Asanoa ferruginea: one gene and its partners. The protein of the gene in region 2 interacts with the protein of the main gene of each other region in a pairwise test. Links are inferred from orthologs where the notes say so. Each region holds a gene or a part of one and is shown on either strand. Other genes may lie near its edges.

Region 1 (3,982 bases), 1.0 Mb from region 2 along the record:
GCGAATACGAGCTGCCCGCGCTCGGCGAGACGCTGCACGCGGTGCTGCAGGAGACCGTCCCCGAGGGCCCGATGATCCTGATCGGCCACTCGATGGGCGGCATGACCATCATGGCGTTCGCCGAGCTCTACCCCGAGTTCTTCGACGACCGGGTCAAGGGCTGCGTGCTGATGGCCACCTCGGGTGGTCTGATCGACGAGACCCGGCTGGGGCTGCCCGCCGTGATCGGCCGGGTCGGCGGCCCGCTGCTCCCGCTCGTCAACAGCGCCACCCGGCTCACCGGCCCGACCATCGACCGGGCCCGCACCGCGGCCTCCGACCTGGCCTGGCTGCTCACCCGCCGCTACGGCTTCGGCGAGTCCCGGCCCAGCCCGTCGCTGGTGTCCTATGTGGAGAAGATGAACTCGCGCACCTCGGTCGACACGGTCGCCCGTTATCTGCGCACCCTCTACACGCACGCCCGCTACCCGGCCCTGGCCGCGCTCGAACGCACGCCCACGGTGATAATCGTCGGCGACAAAGACATGATCACGCCGGTCGCGCACTCCGAAGAGATCCTGCGGCACCTGCCCGACGCCGAGTTCGTGAAGGTCAACGACAGCGGCCACGTCGTCATGCTCGAACACGCCGACGAAGTCAACGCGACGCTCATCGCCTTTCTGGAGAAGACCTCAGCATGATCGAGCTGACCACTGTGGACGACACCCGGGCGTTCGGTGCCCGGCTGGCCGCGCTGCTGCGCCCCGGCGACCTGGTCGTGCTCACCGGCCCGCTGGGCGCTGGCAAGACCGCGCTGGTGCAGGGCATCGGCGCCGGGCTGCGGGTGCAGGGCGACGTCACCTCGCCGACCTTCGTGATCGCCCGGGTGCACCGGCCCGATCCGGCCCGCGGCGGCACGGTCGCGCTCGTGCACGCCGACGCCTACCGGATCGGTGCGGCCGCCGACCCGCTCGCCGAGATCGACGGGCTCGACCTCGACGCCTCGATGGACGACGCGGTCACCGTGGTCGAGTGGGGCGAAGGCATCGTGGAGCAACTGCGTGACGACCATCTGGGCGTACGCATCGACCGGCGCGACGACGACACCCGGGTGATCACCCTGGAGCCGGCCGGCGGCGACTGGGCCAGCCGGGTGGCCGCGCTGACCGAGGACGCCCGATGAACCTCACCGACCTGCTGCCGAGCGAGTGGCAGACCGCGCTGGCGCCACACCTCGACCCGGCCGCGACCGCCGACCTGAGCGCCTTCGTGGCGGCCGAATACGCCGCGACCACGGTCTTCCCGCCGTTACCCGACCTGTTCACCGCCTACCGGCTGTGCAAGCCGGCCGACACCCGGGTGGTGATCCTCGGCCAGGACCCCTACCACAAGGCCGGGCAGGCACACGGGCTCAGCTTCAGCGTCCAGGCCGGCGTCCGGGTCCCGCCATCGCTGCGCAACGTCTACAAGGAGTTGGCCGCCGACCTCGGCTCCGCCGCTCCCGACGGTGGTGACCTCCGTGGCTGGGCCACCCAGGGGGTGCTGCTGCTCAACGCGGTGCTCACGGTGCGCGAGGGAGCCGCGGGGTCACACGCCAACAAGGGTTGGGAGGCGTTCACCGACGCCACCATCCGGGCGCTCGAAGACGAGCCCGACCGGGTGGTCTTCCTGCTCTGGGGCAGCTACGCCCGCAAGAAGGCGGCCCTGGTCAGCAACCCCGCCCACGTGGTCATCGAGGCCGGCCACCCGAGCCCGCTCAACCCGCGCGGGTTCCTGGGCAGCCGCCCGTTCAGCGCCGCCAACAAGGCCCTCGCCGACGCCGGCCAGCCCACGATCGACTGGAGCCGTTCGGCGCCCGCCTGACCACCCGGATAAGGTGCATATCGTGCTTGCTCTCGTCGTCGACACCTCCACCCAGGCCGTCCTGGCCGCCGTGGTCGAGGTCACCGCGACCGGTTTCGCCGTGCGCTCCCAACACCGCACGGTCGACCAGCGCCCGCAGCACGGCGAGCGGATGGCTCCGCTGGTCGAGCTCGCGCTCTCGCAGGCCGGTGCCACCGTCCGCGACCTGGGCGCGATCGTGGCCGGCACCGGCCCCGGCCCGTTCACCGGCCTCCGAGTGGGTCTGGTCACGGCGGCCAGCATGGGCCAGACGCTGGGCATTCCGACCTACGGGGTGTGCTCCCTCGACGCGATCGGCGGCGCGCCCGGGCAGGTGACGCTGGTCGCGACCGACGCGCGCCGGCGCGAGGTCTACTGGGCGATCTACGACCAGGACGGCTCCCGGCGCGAAGGCCCACACGTCGACCAGCCGGCCCGCGTCGCCGAACTGGCCGCGGACGCGACCGTGGCGCTCGGCGACGGCGCCCTGCTCTACGCCGACCGGCTGGATCTCAAGGTGCTCGACGAGCCGCGCTACCCCACGGTCGAAGGGTTCGCCGCCCACGCCGCCGAGCGGATCCGCGCCGGTGCGCCGAGCGAGCAACTCATCCCGCTCTACCTCCGCCGGCCCGACGCCGTCGCGGCGGGAGGGCACAAGCCGGTGCTGCCGTGATCGTCACGCTCACCCGGCTGCGCTGGTGGCACATCGCCGCCCTGCTGCCGATCGAGGAAGACCTGTTCGGCGCCGAGAAGTGGTCGGCCGGCATGTTCTGGAACGAGCTGTCCAGCGGCCACTACTACCTGGTCGCCGAAGACGAGCAGGAGCGCATCCAGGGGTACGGCGGCCTGGCGGTCAACGGCGACGAGGCGTGGATCCAGAACATCGCGGTCCGGCGCGACGCGCAACGCCAGGGCATCGGTCGGATGATGCTGGAGGCGTTGCTCGCCGAGGCCGCCCGGCAGAAGGCACCCGCCGTGCTGCTGGAGGTGGCGATCGACAACGCACCGGCCCAGAAGCTCTACGCCACCTACGGTTTCGAGCCGATCGGCGTACGCCGTGGTTATTACCAACCAAGCAACACAGACGCACTGGTGATGAGACGTGACTGACGAACCCCTGGTCCTCGGCATCGAGACCTCTTGCGACGAGACGGGCGTTGGCATCGTCCGCGGCACCACGCTGCTCGCCGACGCGCTCGCGTCCAGTGTGGACCTGCATGCGCGGTTCGGTGGTGTGGTGCCCGAGGTGGCCAGCCGGGCACACCTGGAAGCGATGGTGCCGACGATGCAGCGGGCGCTCGACGAGGCCGGCGTGACGCTGGCCGACATCGACGCGATCGCGGTCACCGCCGGCCCCGGCCTGGCCGGCGCGCTGCTGGTCGGCGTGGCCGCCGCGAAGGGCTACGCGATGGCCGCCGAGAAGCCCGTCTACGGCGTCAACCACCTGGCCGCACACGTCGCCGTCGACACCCTGGAACACGGCCCGCTGCCGGCGCCGGCGATCGCGTTGCTGGTCTCCGGTGGTCACTCGTCGCTGCTGCTGGTCGACGACCTGGCCGGCGGGGTGACCCCGCTCGGTTCGACCATCGACGACGCGGCCGGCGAGGCGTTCGACAAGGTGGCCCGGCTGCTCGGCATGCCGTTCCCGGGCGGCCCGCCGATCGACCGGGCGGCCCGCTCCGGGCAGGTCACGATCCAGTTCCCGCGCGGCCTGACCGCGGCCAAGGACCAGGCCGCACACCGGTTCGACTTCTCGTTCTCCGGCCTTAAGACCGCCGTCGCCCGCTGGGTCGAGGCCCGCGAGCGGGCCGGCGAGCCGGTGCCGGTCGACGACGTGGCGGCGTCCTTTCAGGACGCGGTCTGCGACGTGCTGACCGCCAAGGCGATCGCCGCGTGCCGCCAGCACGGCGTCGACACGCTGGTGATCGGTGGCGGGGTGGCCGCCAACTCGCGGCTGCGGGCGATGGCCGAGGAGCGGGCGGCGAAGGTCGGCATCACCGTGCGGGTGCCGCGCCCGAAGCTCTGCACCGACAACGGCGCGATGGTCGCCGCGCTGGGCTCGCACCTGGTCGCGGCCGGCGTCCGCCCCAGCCGGCTGGATCTTCCGGCCGACTCTGCGATG
Region 2 (4,946 bases):
CGGCCTTGCCCGGCCAGCGCCGGTAGATCGTCGCCTTGCTGGCCCTGGCCCGCTCGGCGACGGCATCCATCCGCATCCGGTCGTAACCGACCTCGGCCAGCAGCTCCAACGTCGCCGCGAGGATCGCCTCCTCGCGCTCTTCCCCTGCCACTACTGCTCCCCCGGAACGCTATGGTGAACGAAACGGTTTCGTTCACCATAGCACCGGCGGGGTCTACCGTGTTTCGCGCAGGACGAGGGTCAGGAAGCCCCAGGTGTCGCGGTAGACGCGGAGCCATTCGGTGTAGCGGGTTTCGGCCGTCTCGAGGACCTGGGCGCTGTCGGGGTCGGACGGATGGTCGAGCGCCCACGAGGACAGCGACCCCCAGCACGCCCACTCGTAGTCGTCCATCTCCCGGCGGGTGCTGACGTGACCGTGGACCGGCGTCCAGCCGTCGGCCTTGACCCGGTCCATCGTGGTCGCGAGGTCGGTGAAGTCGCCGAGCATCTCCACCGCCTCGGGTGACGGGTCGGCGATCCAGAAGCCGTCGCCGATCAGCACGCGGCCTCCCGGCGCCAGGTGCTTGCGCGCCGCCGCCAAGGTCGGCAGCAGGCCGCCGAAGGCATGTGCGGCGCCGACGCTGAGCACCAGGTCGAAACCGTGCGGCGCGGAGAAGGCCTCCGCCTCGCTCTGGTGCAGCACCAGGCGGTCCTCGACGCCGCGGTCGATCGCACTCGCGCGGGCCTGCTCCAACGCGGCCGCGGAGATGTCGACACCCTCGGCCCGCAGCCCCGGGTGCATGGCCAGCGCTCGCAGCAGCCACTCACCGCCGCCGCAGCCGAGGTCGAGGATCCGCTCGTCGCCGCGCGGGAGGGCGCGAGCGAGCAGGGCGCGCACGGCGTCGTCGTCGAGCGGGGACTTGATCGGGTGGTCGGCATGCGCGATCCCGGACATCTGTTCACGGTCCATCGGCGCAGCTTGCCAGTGCGCGGCCGGCCGTGTGAAACGCTGCGCTCTCGGGTATCTCAGGTGAATGGGCCTTGACCTGCGACTGCGGTCGACGTCGCCGGGTCTGTTGGCTCTTCCGTGGCTGCAGCCGCTGGCGACCTGGGACGCGACCGAGGTGCCACTGCGCGACGTCCCGGTCGGCCCGAGCCGGCATCTGGTGCGCTTCGTCGACACCGACGGGGCGCGCTGGGCGCTCAAGGAGTTGCCGGTCCGGATCGCGCAGAAGGAGTACGCCGTGCTGCGCGACCTGGAGGCCCGCGCCCTGCCTGCGGTGCGGCCGGCCGGCCTGGTCGTGCAGCCGCAGGAGGACACCGCGATCCTGGTCACCCGCTATCTGGAGCGGTCGTGGCAATACCGGCGGCTGCTGATGCGGATCCCACCCGACCAGACGGCACACCGCGACCGCCTGCTCGACGCGCTGGCCAGCCTGCTGGTCGACCTGCACCGGCACGGCCTGTTCTGGGGCGACTGCTCGCTGGCCAACACGCTCTTCTCCCGCGACGGCCAGGTGCTCCAGGCCTACCTGGTGGACGCCGAGACCAGCGAGATCCACCCACGGCTGTCCAACGGACAGCGGGCCCACGACATCGACATCATGGTCGAGAACGTGGCCGGCGGCCTGGTCGACGTCGCGCTGCGGCTCGACCAGCCGCCGGAGCAGTTCGACGACCTGATCGCGGCGGCCGAGTCGGTCGGGTCGCGCTACCAGGCCCTGTGGGACGTGCTGCACGCCGAACCGGTGTTCTCCTACGACGACCGCTACCAGGTCGAGTCGCGGATCCGGCAACTGCACGACCTGGGTTTCGCGGTCGACGAGGTCAATCTGGTGTCCTCGGCCGGCACCGACCAGTTGCGACTCAAGGTCGCGGTGGCGGCGCGGCGCTACCACGCGTCGCAGCTGCACGACCTGACCGGCCTCGACGTGGGCGAGGGCCAGGCCCGCATCCTGCTGCTCGACATGCGCGCGTTCCAGGCACACGTCCAGCAGCAGTCGCACACCGACATGGCCGACGCGTCGGCCGCCCTGCGCTGGATCGACGAGGTGCTCCGGCCCGGCATGGCCCGGGTGGCCGACCTGGGCGAGCCGATCCAGGCCTACTGCGACCTGCTCGAGGTCCGCTGGCTGCTCAGCGAGCAGGCCGGCGCCGACGTGGGCGACGAGGCCGCGATCGCGGCGTTGCGCGATCGCACCGTCCCGCCCGCGTCAGCGGCGGGCATGGCGGTCGCCGAAGCGGCGACCGGCCAACTGGTCGCGCTGACCCCGGACATGCTCGAGGCCATGTCCCACGACGAGCCATGACCGGGCCGCGACGGCGAGGCACCACCGCGGACCCGGCTCGGCCGCGAGGCTGGCAGCGAAGCGTCAGCGAGCGGTCCCCGGCGGGAGCGACGGTCGTGCCCCCCGCGGACCCGGGACCAGCTCTTGATCTCTTGGCTCTGAACTAGGCCTTCGGGAACCAGAGGGCGATCTCGCGCTTGGCGCTGTCGGGTGAGTCCGACGCGTGGACGAGGTTTTCCCGGTTGGAGAGCGCGAGGTCGCCGCGGATCGTGCCGGCCGCGGCCTTGCGGGCGTCGGTGGCGCCGACCAGGGTGCGAACGACCTCGATCGCGGTGTCGCCGCTCAGGATCAGGGCGACCAGCGGCGCGCTGGTCATGAACTCCTTGAGCGGCGGGTAGAACGGCTTCTCGACGTGCTCGGCGTAGTGCGCGTCGGCGAGGTCGGCGTCCATCATGCGCTTGACCAGCACGTCGATGGTCAGGCCCTTGCGCTCGAAGCGGCTCAGGATCTCGCCGACCAGGCCGCGCTGGACCGCGTCGGGCTTGATCAGCACGAGCGTGCGCTCGACCGTAGTGCTGGACACGTTGAAACACCCTCCTGAAGCTGGGGGTTCAGCCTACCGAGGGCGGATCACCCGCTTCCCTCCGGCTCTTCCCTCGGCGGGCGCGCGGGGCCTAGCCTTCTTGGTGACTCAGGGGAGGTCCACTGTGGCGAACGGCAACCGCCGCCCGCTCGCACCGGTCCGGAAGTTGTTCGCCGCGGTGCTGGGCACCTGTGCGCTGTTCGTGGTCCTGTTCGGGATCGGCATGAAGAGCCTGGCGATCGTGGCACTCGGCATCGCGCTGATCGTGCTGGCCGTCGGGCTCGTGCTGGTCACCACGATCCGGGGCGGTGCCCGCGCCTGGGTCGCCGGCACCGCACACGTGCACACCGTCTCCGAACCACCGGCGTCGTCGGTGTTCGGGCGGTGCGAGCTACAGGTGCTGATCGACGCGCCGGGCGTGGCCGGTCGGCTGGTGCGCATGCGCGACCCGCGGGTGCCGGTGGCCAAGTGGCCCGACGTGGGCGCCAGCCTGCCCATCATGGTGGCGATCGACGACCCGCGGCACATCCGCATCCTCTGGGACGAGGTCCTGACCCACGCCGAGGCGGCCGCCGCCCGCGAGACCGACATGGGCCCGCTCGAGGATGACGACTGGGACCGTCCTGACAGCGGCTACGGTGCTGCGGCGCCCGTCGAGACCATCGAGACCACCACCGCCGACCTGACCGACGAGCTCAGCGGCCTGCGCGAGCCGGCCGAGCCGGTGGTCGTCCACCAGACCCCGGGCGGGCCGATCGTCGTCGAGGGCACCCTGGTCGATCCGCCGGAGCCGGCGCCGCCACTGACCCGCCGGGCGCGGCCTGATCCGCGGTTGACGCGCGCGGAGCGCGCGGCAAAAGCTGAGGGCTCCGGGGGTACGGCCACCGCCACCGCCCCGCCTCCCGCCCCCGACGTGCCCGGGCAGCGGGCGGGTGCCGGGCCGGACGACGTGTTCGACTTCGACTCGCAGGCCACCTGGGCCGATCCGCTGTTCGCCGAGCGGCGGGTGAGCCGGCCGGCGCGGGGGTCGGACGATACCGAGGTCTCGCCGCCGGCTGCTGAGGCCCGCCCGGCGCGCGGTGGTGCGTGGGCCGATGCCGGTGGTCGGCCGCCTTCGGCTCGGGGCAGCGCCGCTGTCGACGAGCCTGCTGCATCCGGCACGACTGGCAGCGGCGAAGACGTTGAGGAAGGCTGGGCGCCCGCTGGCCGGGACGCCCGCCGGGCGGCGCGGAGCGACGAGGATCTGGCGGCGTCGAGCGGTCCTGCGAGCAGTGGCGGGGGCGGGCCCACCAACGGCGCTGCGGCCTCAGGCCCGCCCGTGAGCCGCATCCGCCGGGACGACGACCTTGGCGACGATCTTGGCGATGACCGGGCGAGGTCCGCTGGACCCAGCAGCTCCGCCAAGCCGGGCGACGACCCCGCCGATGATCAGGCGCCACCGGACCCGGACGCGAGGCCCAGCCGGGGAGACGACCCCGTCGGCGATCAGGCGCCGCCGGACCCAGACGCGAGGCCCAGTCGGGGAGACGACCCCGCCGACGATCAGGCCCCATCGGACCGGGACGCGAGCGGCACGCGGCGGCGGGACGACCCTGCCGGCGACGATTCGGTATCTGGCCCGAGTGTGAGCCGCACTCAGGTCGCAGACGAGGACCTGGCCGCATCCGGCGCGGCCGCCGGCCCGACCGAGCCAGCCGACGATGAGGTCACGTCGGGTTCGGGTGCGAGCCGCATCCGGCGTGACGACGACCTCGGCGAGGATCTGGCGGCATCGGGCGGGACCGCCGCGAGCCGTGCGCAGAGCGGCGGGGATTCCGCGGCTGCTACCCCCGAGGGGGGTCGGGCTGACGATAGCGCCGCGTCGGCGAGCGGTCCCCTGCTGGCCGAGGCGCCGACCACCGCCGATGCCGATCGCGGCACCGCAGACGCCGTGCTGGCTGGCGCCGCGGTCGGTGCCGGCGGCCTTGCCGCGGGCGTGACCGACGACGAGCCGTCGCGCACCTCGGGTGGCAAGGACGGCGACGAGGATGTGTTCGGCGATCTGTTCACCGCCTACCCGAGCGCCCGGCCCGGTGCGACCGGGGCGACCATCCACG
Region 3 (3,842 bases), 2.7 Mb from region 2 along the record:
CGCCACCCCGGCCATCGCCCGGGGATGCAGCGCCTGGAGAAAGAGGGAACGGAGACCGCCGACGAAGAGGATCGGCTCGGCATGCACCCGCCAGCTCACCGTGCCCGGTCCGAAAAGCCCCAGATCCGCCATGAGGTCTAGCCTGCCACGGTCAGTCGTCGCTGGCTTTGCGCTGCTGGCAGTCGGGGCACAGACCCCAGAAGGTCACTTCCGCCTCGTCGACCACGAACCCGCCCGCGCCGACCGGGTCGAGGCAGGGCGCCGAACCGGTGGCGCAGTCGACGTCGGCGATCGCGCCGCAGGCCCGGCAGACCACGTGGTGGTGGTTGTCGCCGGCCCGCGCCTCGAACCGCGCGGGGCTGCCGGCCGGCTCGATCCGCCGGGCGAGGCCGGCCCGGGACAGCGCGCCGAGCACGTCGTACACCGCCTGGGTGGAAACGGATTCGAGGCGGGCGCGGACGGCCGTCGCGATCTCGTCGACCTCGAGGTGGCCGCCGCCGGCCAGCACTTCGAGCACGGCGATCCGCGGGCGGGTCACCCGCATGCCGCGGGACCGCAGCAGCACCGCGCCCCGTTCCTCCGCCGTCTCGGACATGGCGCAATGGAAGCACGCAGCCTGGAAACGTTCAAGATACGAGCAGTTCATCGACGATTTGGTTGAACGATGAACCGAACCCCGCCCACCCCACGTGTCCCCGTCGTAAGGACTCTTCAGCGGCGGGGACCGGCCGTACGCTGTCACGCATATTGAAATAGGAGGCCCGCGTGTTGAACCAGATACTGGGCATACCGGCCCACCCCCTGATCATCCACGCGGCCGTGGTCTTCATCCCGTTGCTCTGCCTCGCCGCCGTGGTTTACGCGCTGGTTCCCAAGGTTCGCGGCAAAATCGGCTGGGCCACCCTCGCCCTCGCCGTCGTCGCACCAGTCGCGGCCTTTCTCGCGACGCAGTCCGGTGAAGACCTCCAGGCCCGCCTCGTCGCCGCCGGCTTCTCCCCCGAAATTCTCGACAAGGTCAGCCAGCACCAGAGCTACGGCGACCGCACCTGGTGGTTCACTCTCGCGCTGGGCATCGTGACGCTCGTCATGCTCTTCATCACCAGCGGCAGCCGCCGGGTGCCGCACCTGCCGGTCTGGGTCAACCTGGCGTTCAGCGTGGTGATCATCGCGCTCGCCGTCGCGACCGGCATCTACGTCTTCCTCACCGGCGACAGCGGCGCGCACGCGGTCTGGGAAGGCGCCGTCCCCTAACTAGAACAGCACCCTGGAGCAGAGCAGGCAGCTCAGCACGACCATCACCGCGGCGGCGACCAGCGCGACGCCATAGGTGAGGGTGCGGGCGTCCTTCTCCTGCGCCTCGACCTTGTCGAGATCCTGCGGCGCGAGTTGCCGGGGTGGTGGCGGCTGCACATAGGTGGGCGGCCGCCACCCCGCCGGCGGCGGGTCCGTCGATGGCGGCCCCGAATAACCAGTCGGGGGTACGGCCGGCGGCTGTCCAGGGCGACCCGGGACAGGCTCGGCGCCGGGGCCGGGTCGCCGCCACGGGTCGAGGTTCGGGTCGTCGTACGTCACGGCGACCGACGCTACCGAACGCACGGGTACGCTGCCCTCGTGAACCGCGTGGAACCGCCAGTTACACCCGATGACGAGCGTCCCGTCGACCTCACCGGTGACGAGTTCCTGCTCCCGGAGCAGACGGCCGACGACACGGATCACGGCTGGGGTGAGCAACGGAACACCAACGACGAGCGGCTCTGGGAAGACGTCCCGCCGCACTGGAGTTGACGTTGTAGCTGGACGAATGCTGGTCCGATGCCGCACCATTGGCACTCGGATACGCTGAGTGCCAGACCCACCGCACCCACCGCGCAAGATCCGGAGGAAGCCGTGCCGACCTACCAGTACGCCTGCACCGAGTGCGGACACCAGCTCGAGGCCGTCCAGTCGTTCAAGGACGAGCCGCTGAGCGTGTGCCCCGAGTGCGAGGGCCGCCTGCGTAAGGTCTTCAACTCGGTCGGCATCGTGTTCAAGGGCTCCGGCTTTTACCGCACCGACTCGCGCAACGGGGTCAACGGCGGCGACACCAAGGTCAAGTCCGAGTCCAAGTCCGACGGCAAGTCGGAGTCGAAGACCGAGACCAAGACCGAGTCCAAGCCGAAGTCAGAGCCGGCCAAGGCGGCCACGAGCACGCCGGCGTCGTCGAGCTAAAGCCAGCGCAGTCCCCCGGCCGGGGTGATCACCCCGGTCACCCGCTGGTCGTGTGCCGCGTCCGGCACCCGGTCGACCAGCTCACCGTCGTGCAGCAGCGCCACGATCGGCACGCCGTCGCGCACCCTCGCCAGCGCCCGGTCGTAGGAACCGCCACCCCGCCCGAGCCGCATCCCGCGCCGGTCGACCGCGACTGCCGGCGCCACGATCAGGTCGGCCCCGGTGATCGCCGCGCGTTCGAGCCGTTCCCCGGGCGGCTCCCGCAGCCCCCGGCGAGCCGGGACCAGCATCCCGTCGTACGCGGCCCAGTCCAGGTCGTTGTCCGGGCGCAACACCGGCAGCAACACCTCGGCCTCTTCGGCCAACGCGGCCCGCAGCGCCGCCGGCAGGTCGGCTCCGCCAGGTTCGCTGCCCATCGGCACGTACCCGCAGACCAGTCTTGGGGTGCTCGTCCGGACGAGGTCGGCGACCGCCGCCGTCACCCGCGCGGCGGCATCCGCGAGGGCGGAAGCGGGCAGCGCTTGGCGGCGGGCGAGCACTTCCGCCCGCATGTCAGCCTTCGTCAGCCCACTATGCGATAAATCCGGCACGCAACACTCCCGACCCTTACCCGGTTAGACCTTCGAGGCCAACGCCACCGCCGAGCATGGCACGGCCCGAAGGGGGAGTTCGTGACACTGCGCGGGCGGCTGACCGCCGCGTTCCTGGCCGTCGTGCTGGGACCGGTGCTGCTCGGTGCGCTCTTCGTCGGCGGCACGGTGAGCGCCGTCGGCCGGGACCGCGCGGTTGACCGGCTCGGCGTCGCGGCGACCGCGGTGCGCACCTCGGTCAGCTCCCTCTGCCTACAGCTACAGGCCGCCGCCGACGCGGTCGCGGTGACCGCCGACCCGGCCCGCCAGACCGACATCGCCAGCCAGGTGGTCGCCCGCGGGCTCGCCTCCGGCGTCGTGGTCGAGAACGCGGACGGCGTACCCCGGCTGCGCACGCCCGGATCTCCGGCCCGTCCGTGGGCCGACTGCGCGCGGCCCACGGACGCCGGCCCGTTCCTGGGCCTCGCCGTCGGGATCGAGACGCGGGACGCGGCCGGTGCGCCGCTCGGAGTGATCTGGGCGACCCATGACCTCGACGCCGCCATGATCGGCCGGCTCGGTGGCGCCACCGGCACCGCGGTGACCCTGCTCCAGGGCGGGTCCGCGGTGCACAGCACCGAGTCGCCGGGTGCGCTCGCCGACGTGGTCGCCGCTGCTGCCGGGGTACGCGGTGACAACGTCGCCGAGACCGCCGGTGGCCGGTTCGTTCGCCGCGTCGGCCCGTCCGCCGGCCAGCCGCTGCCGCTGGTGCTCTCGGTGCCGGCCGGCGAGCCTCAGGCCCTCTACGGGCTGCTGGTCGCCGCCGTGGTGCTGGCCGGCCTGTTCGCCGTCGGCGCCGCCTGGTGGCTGGCCCGCACGACGACCCGGCCGCTGGCCGAACTCGCCGGTGCGGCCGATCGGGCGGCGGGTGGTGACCTGGCGGCCCGGGTGCCGGTGCGCGGCCGCGACGAGGTCGGGCGGCTGGCGGTCGCGTTCAACCGGATGACCCGGGAGACCCAGGCCTACGTGCGGGCGCTGACGACGAGCCGCGACCAACTCCGCGGC

The links. Proteins that work in one complex are often made in the same cells at the same time.
Region 1: the proteins of ndk (region 2) and ung interact in binary tests that used the Escherichia coli proteins (3 or more experiments, as listed by UniProt). The link is inferred for Asanoa ferruginea from one-to-one orthologs.
Region 3: the proteins of ndk (region 2) and DFJ67_RS14245 interact in binary tests that used the Escherichia coli proteins (3 or more experiments, as listed by UniProt). The link is inferred for Asanoa ferruginea from one-to-one orthologs.

The regions. Positions count from the first base shown.
Region 1 is NZ_QUMQ01000001.1:1,287,174-1,291,155, reverse strand. The notes cover bases 1-3,000. They hold ung (uracil-DNA glycosylase), read left to right. Parts: upstream 1-1,158; coding sequence 1,159-1,842; downstream 1,843-3,000. Other genes in these bases: tsaD (tRNA (adenosine(37)-N6)-threonylcarbamoyltransferase complex transferase subunit TsaD), read left to right, coding at 2,963-3,000; rimI (ribosomal protein S18-alanine N-acetyltransferase), read left to right, coding at 2,530-2,970; tsaB (tRNA (adenosine(37)-N6)-threonylcarbamoyltransferase complex dimerization subunit type 1 TsaB), read left to right, coding at 1,865-2,533; tsaE (tRNA (adenosine(37)-N6)-threonylcarbamoyltransferase complex ATPase subunit type 1 TsaE), read left to right, coding at 677-1,162; DFJ67_RS06295 (alpha/beta fold hydrolase), read left to right, coding at 1-680. In the rest of the region: more of tsaD, read left to right, coding at 3,001-3,982. UniProt on the Escherichia coli protein: Excises uracil residues from the DNA which can arise as a result of misincorporation of dUMP residues by DNA polymerase or due to deamination of cytosine.
Region 2 is NZ_QUMQ01000001.1:268,113-273,058, forward strand. Bases 1,141-4,121 are described here. They hold ndk (nucleoside-diphosphate kinase), read right to left. Parts: upstream 2,851-4,121; coding sequence 2,431-2,850; downstream 1,141-2,430. Other genes in these bases: DFJ67_RS01275 (DUF4032 domain-containing protein), read left to right, coding at 1,141-2,288. In the rest of the region: DFJ67_RS01265 (TetR/AcrR family transcriptional regulator), read right to left, coding at 1-151; DFJ67_RS01270 (SAM-dependent methyltransferase), read right to left, coding at 215-949; more of DFJ67_RS01275, read left to right, coding at 1,014-1,140. UniProt on the Escherichia coli protein: Major role in the synthesis of nucleoside triphosphates other than ATP. The ATP gamma phosphate is transferred to the NDP beta phosphate via a ping-pong mechanism, using a phosphorylated active-site intermediate.
Region 3 is NZ_QUMQ01000001.1:2,989,219-2,993,060, reverse strand. What follows is about bases 983-3,842. They hold DFJ67_RS14245 (5-formyltetrahydrofolate cyclo-ligase), read right to left. Parts: upstream 2,760-3,842; coding sequence 2,205-2,759; downstream 983-2,204. Other genes in these bases: DFJ67_RS14240 (GGDEF domain-containing protein), read left to right, coding at 2,880-3,842; DFJ67_RS14250 (FmdB family zinc ribbon protein), read left to right, coding at 1,888-2,208; DFJ67_RS42685 (hypothetical protein), read left to right, coding at 1,612-1,785; DFJ67_RS14255 (translation initiation factor 2), read right to left, coding at 1,252-1,572; DFJ67_RS14260 (DUF2231 domain-containing protein), read left to right, coding at 983-1,251. In the rest of the region: DFJ67_RS14270 (oxygenase MpaB family protein), read right to left, coding at 1-132; DFJ67_RS14265 (Fur family transcriptional regulator), read right to left, coding at 152-595; more of DFJ67_RS14260, read left to right, coding at 766-982. UniProt on the Escherichia coli protein: Involved in the removal of 5-formyltetrahydrofolate.